2 linked regions of the Crateriforma spongiae genome follow. The protein of the gene in region 1 interacts with the protein of each later gene in a pairwise test. Links are inferred from orthologs where the notes say so. Each region holds a gene or a part of one and is shown in the gene's direction. Other genes may lie near its edges.

Region 1 (3,025 bases):
TTTCCAGGTGAACTTGCTGCGGTTGACGTCCACCGTGAATCGTCCCGACGCTTCGTAGAAGTCACGCATCATGGCCGTCGTTTTGGGCCACGCGGTGTGATTGTTCTGGCCATCGATGATCAACAGCTTCAATTTGGTATCGTCCGCATCGGCGGCCGAAACGGTGGTCGGAGCGATGGAAAAGGACACTACAAAGGCCGCCAACGCGACGCGGGGCCATGACATCAGGCGGGGAACGGGCATCGTTGTTTTGTCATCGGGTGGGGAAAGCGGACGGGGAAGTCTACGATTGTAGTGTCTGGTGCCGACACACAATGTGATTTTGACGAGAGAGCCCTTGGATCGCCCACCCCTGCGTTTGATTGCCGCATGTTCCTTCGGACTTGAAGCGGTCGTCCGGCGCGAATTGCACACGCTTGGCATCGAGGCGGAAGTCGACGGGGACGGCCAAGTCATCTTCGAAGGCGATTGGGACACGGTCGTTCGTGCGAACCTTTGGCTGCGTTGTGCCGATCGTGTCCTGGTGTGCGTCGCCCGGTTCACGGCCCCGGATTTTGACACGCTGTTTGAAAAAACGCGGGGACTGAATTGGGGCGAATGGATTCCTGTTGACGGGCGTTTTCCCGTCACCGGTCGGTCGGTGCGATCGGAACTTTCCAGCGTTCCGGCCTGTCAACGTACCGTCAAACGCGCCATCGTCGACGCCCTGCGTCGTGACCACCAAGCCAACGATCTGGTCGAAACCGCGGCCACCTACGAAGTCAATGTCAGCCTGATCAAAGACATTGCGACGCTGACCATCGACACTTCCGGGGCCAGCCTGCATCGACGTGGATACCGGCGTGACCCATCGCGTGGACCGCTGAAAGAAACATTGGCCGCCGCCACTGTATTGCTTAGCCACTGGGAATCGGGACGCCCGTTTTGCGATCCGTTTTGCGGCACCGGAACGATTCCAATCGAAGCCGCTTGGATCGCCCGAAACATTGCACCGGGGGTGATGCGTTCGTTCGCTCTGGAGGACTGGCCGGCGATTCCCAACGACTTGCGGGGCGACTTGCGTCGCGACGCGGTCACCCTGCAAACGCCATCCGTGTCACCCACCCTGCTAGCAACCGACATCAATCCGAAAGTTCTGCGCGCCGCCCGCGACAACGCCGTTCGGGCAGGCGTCGAAGCAGACATCCATTTCGAAGCCAAAGCGTTTTCCGAATTCACCAGTCGCCGTCGGTTCGGATGTCTGATCACCCATCCGCCTGAGGGAAATCCGTCCGCGGGTTCCGGATCACGTTACCCGGTTTCGCGAGGGGGCCGGACGCCGCGACCGACGAAGTCCGATCACCGATCATCCGCCGACCGATCGGCCCGCGTGACCCGAGAATTGGATGCGTTGTTCGAAGCGTTTCCCGATGTCTTTCGGCGGTTGCCGACGTGGTCGCATTTCTTACTGACCGCGTACCCGGGGCTGGAACGTTTGTTGGGGCGAAAGGCCGATCGGCGACGCAAGTTGTACAACGGCAACGTCGCCTGCACGTTGTTTCAATTCCATGGACCCAAGCCCGTGGTCGAAGTCCGCCAGGCCGGCGCCGATGCGGAACAACCGTCTTCGGATCCAACATCCACGCCGTCCGCTGGTAACGTCGACGGGACAACAAACGAATCGAGCAAGCCCGCGGGAAAAGCACCCGAAATTCAAGCATCCGAATCACAAACTCTGGTGCACGCATCCGGCGGGGCAGCATTCGGGCAATTGCCCGAAAAGGCCCACCATCAAGCTGACCTGTTCGCCAGTCGTTTGGCCAAGCGAGCCCGGCATTTGCGCCGCTGGCCCACCAAACGCGGGATCACTTGTTATCGCTTGTACGAAAAAGACGTTCCAGAGATTCCGCTGGTTGTCGATCGGTACGAAGATTGTCTGCACATCACCGAATACGAACGTCCGCACGATCGTGATCCAGCACAGCACGCCAATTGGTTGGACTTGATGGTCGAAACCGCAGCGAAAACGCTGGACGTTGCACCGGAGAATGCGTTTTTGAAGTCGCGGCGCCGCCAACGAGGGAAGACTCAGCATGAAAAACAGGCGGTGCAGGGACGACGCCTTGTGGTCCAAGAAGACGGACTAAAATTCCTGGTCAACTTATCGGACTATGTCGACACCGGATTGTTTTTGGATCATCGCGTCACCCGGCATATGGTGCGGCAACAGGCCGACGGCACCCGGTTCTTGAATCTGTTTGCTTACACCGGTTCGTTTTCTGTCTACGCGGCCGCGGGTGGCGCTAAGTCGACGACCAGCGTTGATTTGTCGAACACTTACACCGACTGGGCCACCGAGAACCTGCGATTGAACGGTTTCGAATCCGACAACCATCGCGTGATCACATCCGACGTAGCGGAATTCTTAGCGAATCATCCCGCCGGTCAGTGCTATGACCTTGTCGTGGTGGATCCGCCGACGTTTTCCAACAGCAAACGCACCGAAAACGTTTGGGATGTCCAGCGTGACGCCCTGCCCTTACTGGAAACTGTGATTCCGTTGGTTCGTCCAGGTGGCGTGATCTATTTTTCCACCAACTTCCGACGATTCAAATTTGACCAGGACGCTTTGGATGTTCAGTCCGTGATCGAGATCAGTCGCCAGACCGTTCCCGAAGACTATCGGAATCGGCGGATCCATCGCTGCTGGCGTATCGTACGATAAGCCTGATTCCGGCCCACCCAAAAAGAAGACTGGCACTGAAATCGGCTCGGCGAATCGTTTGCATCGTTGATCGGCTTCGACGCTATTGGTGGCTCCCGCGCCTTTGTGTTGTTCGTGTTCCCCCATTCGATCCCAAGTGGCATCACTTAGCAGCCCGACTTGTCGGTGACGATTCCGATACGCTGTGCACGTCCGTCTTGATACACACAGGTGCCGTGGCATCGGCACTTTGTTCCAACAACCGCAGATAGGAAGATTCGCAAGATGCGCAGCGACGACTCAGGGACCAATCCCTATGCCACCCCAAGTCCACTGAGCGTC
Region 2 (2,976 bases), on another replicon or contig:
GCAAGCAAAAGTGACAACGGCATTGGACGCCGCTGCGGACGGTTTTCCCCAGGGCATCCCACGACGGTCAACGCTGACCGTTGCAACTGGAAAACTTTGCCGTCTTTGCAGGCAATGCACCAAGACCTGGCAACGGCGATTGGCGCGCCGCTAACACCCGATTCACGGGACGTTCGTCTTCCGGTAACCCCTTGCCGATGCTCCGCGATCGGGTGCCACCTTTGAATCAATACGCCTAGCGTTTTTTCCCTGCGCGTTTACGCTGCTGCAGAATTTTTTTTTGCATCGGTTTGCGGTGCCGTTTTTTGTTTGGTCGCGAGAGCGTTCCGACTGCGGCCGCCGGAAACAAGCGAACCCATCGTCACGCGGCATCCCTCAGGTGCATCGTCACGGGATGCCCCATGCCGGCGTCTGCTTTGGGAGTCACTGCTTCAGTGTGGCCGCCGAAGGAAACATCGCATGCGTGCCCCTGCGATTCACGCGGGCTAATGCGATTGTTTGCCCGGCCGACGAATACGAACTCAATACACCCTTTCCATCAAAGGCATCCGCCCTTGCGTCGCAACGACATCCGAAACGTCGTCATCATCGCCCACGTTGATCATGGAAAGACCACGCTGGTCGATTGCCTGTTGCGTCAAAGCGGCCAGTTTCGCGATGCGGAACTGAAAGGCGAACGCATCCTGGATTCCAATGATTTGGAACGGGAGCGTGGGATCACCATTTTGTCAAAGAACATCGCGATTCCCTACCGCGACGTCAAAATCAACTTGATCGACACGCCGGGCCACGCGGATTTTGGCGGTGAAGTCGAACGCGTCGTCCAGATGGCCGACGGTGCTTTGGTTTTGGTCGACGCCGCCGAAGGCCCCATGCCACAAACCCGCTTTGTTCTGGAAAAGGCTCTGCAGGCCGGCGTCCGGCCTATCGTGGTGGTCAACAAGGTCGACCGCCCGGACGGCCGCCCGCACGAGGCGCTGGACGAAGCGCTGGAATTACTGGCCGAGCTTGGCGGCGAAGACCAACTGGACAATGCGGCCTATGTCTTTGCCAGTGCCAAAGAGGGATTCGCCACGACCGACCCCGAAGCGACGTCCCCCAACATGCAACCGCTGTTGGACTTGCTGGTGGACGCGGTTCCCGGACCCGAAGTGGAAACGGAAGCTCCGCTGCAAATGCTGGTAACCACTTTGGACTGGAGCGACTACGTCGGTCGAATTGCGATCGGTCGAATCACCGCCGGTGGCATTCGCAGCGGTCAAAACGTGATGCTGTACCAGAAGGATCAGCAACGTGTGGCGAAGGTCGGCGGATTGTTCGTGTTCGACAAGCTTGGGCGCACCCCCGCCGAACAAGCGTCGGCCGGAGACGTGATCGCGATCGAAGGTTTGGAGAATGTCGAAATCGGCGACACCATCGCCAATACCGAAGGCGGCGCCGCGCTGCCGCGGCTAAGTGTCGACGAACCGACACTTGAGATGATTTTCAGTGTCAACACGTCGCCGTTTTTGGGGCGCGAAGGCAAGTTCGTGACAACGCGTCAGCTGAAGGCACGGCTTGAAAAGGAACTTGAGCGAAACGTCGCACTGCGGGTCCGTCAGGTCGAAGGCAGCGACAGCTATGCCGTGGCGGGCCGGGGCGTGTTGCACTTGGCCGTCTTGATCGAAACGATGCGACGCGAAGGTTACGAGCTGAGCGTCGGAAAGCCGCAGGTGGTCTACAAAGAAATCGACGGGATCAAGCACGAGCCCTACGAAGATTTGCGGGTGGAGGTGCCCACCGAAACGATGGGGCCGGTGATGGAACTGGTGGGTTTGCGCCGCGGAACCTTGGACGTGATGCAACAGCGTGGCGATTTCAGTTTGCTGAGCTTCAAAATCCCCTCGCGTGGTCTGATCGGCTTGCGAACCAAGTTACTCAACGCCACCCGCGGGACGGCGATCATCCATCACCGGTTTGACAGTTACCAAGTGGTCGAGGGCGAAGTCCCGCGTCGCGGAAACGGCGTGTTGATCTCCATGGTCAGTGGCAAAGCGATGCCGTTTGCTTTGTTCGGTTTGCAGGACCGATCCGAATTGTTCGTCGCCCCGGGAACGGAAGTCTATGAAGGCATGATCGTCGGCGAAAACGCCCGCGATAACGATATGACGGTGAATCCGTGCCGCGAGAAAAAGCTGACCAACATGCGGGCCAGCGGCAGCGACGAGAACGTGATTCTGAAGCCGCCGCGCGACATGTCTTTGGAAGCCGCACTGGAATACATCGAAGACGATGAACTGGTGGAAGTCACGCCGGAGAATATTCGGCTTCGCAAAGCCGTGCTGGGCGAAGCGGATCGTCGTCGTATCAAGCGTGCCGGGAAAACCGCGGCCGCCGTTTAGGCCTTGCCAGGCGGCGAGGCTTGTCGGGGATTCACGCACACCCACGCTGAGGATTTGTTCACGATTTTGTCCGTAACATGCGGATGCAGCGGAGAGTGATCGCCGTTGCGGCCCTGCGTCGTAGGGGGAAGCCCGAACTGTTCGAAAAATCAGGTGTCGACGAGGCCGCGTTTGCCACAGAAGAATACTAGACTGTCGTTAGCAACCTGTTTGTTTGACCCGCATGATTCTTGGACGATGAAACGTTTCGCAATCGCTTTCCTTGCTTTCGCATTTGTCTCGGCCGTCGGTTCGTCGGCACTGGCCACTTCACCGACCGGTTGGGACCGAGTCATCGTGCCGACCGGACAGTACCGCCAAACCGTCAAGGCGATGCCGATTGAACAGCGTCCCGGACGACCATTGCACGTTTACGGCAATACGATCCGTTACCGACACCAGGCCGCCAACGGACAAATGCGAGGCAAGCCGTTGCGTCGGATCCTTCTGGGAACCGATCAGTTGCGCGGTATCGGCCGATAGGTAAAACGCATCTAGCCGCCGCGACGATTGCCGTTTTGGGTCCGGTATTGCGGATAATACCCGTCGTAATAGG

The links. The genes of interacting proteins can lie anywhere in the genome.
Region 2: the proteins of HFP54_RS19825 (region 1) and typA interact in binary tests that used the Escherichia coli proteins (3 or more experiments, as listed by UniProt). The link is inferred for Crateriforma spongiae from one-to-one orthologs.

What each region holds. Positions count from the first base shown.
Region 1 is NZ_JAAXMS010000007.1:409,822-412,846, forward strand. What follows is about bases 5-3,020. They hold HFP54_RS19825 (class I SAM-dependent methyltransferase), read left to right. Parts: upstream 5-337; coding sequence 338-2,704; downstream 2,705-3,020. Other genes in these bases: HFP54_RS19820 (ThuA domain-containing protein), read right to left, coding at 5-243; HFP54_RS19830 (Yip1 family protein), read left to right, coding at 2,969-3,020. Outside these bases: more of HFP54_RS19820, read right to left, coding at 1-4; more of HFP54_RS19830, read left to right, coding at 3,021-3,025. UniProt on the Escherichia coli protein: Specifically methylates the guanine in position 2445 (m2G2445) and the guanine in position 2069 (m7G2069) of 23S rRNA. Methylation occurs before assembly of 23S rRNA into 50S subunits.
Region 2 is NZ_JAAXMS010000001.1:973,173-976,148, forward strand. Bases 1-2,967 are described here. They hold typA (translational GTPase TypA), read left to right. Parts: upstream 1-554; coding sequence 555-2,381; downstream 2,382-2,967. Other genes in these bases: HFP54_RS03680 (hypothetical protein), read left to right, coding at 2,619-2,903; HFP54_RS03685 (hypothetical protein), read right to left, coding at 2,915-2,967. Outside these bases: more of HFP54_RS03685, read right to left, coding at 2,968-2,976. UniProt on the Escherichia coli protein: A 50S ribosomal subunit assembly protein with GTPase and nucleotide-independent chaperone activity, required for 50S subunit assembly at low temperatures, may also play a role in translation.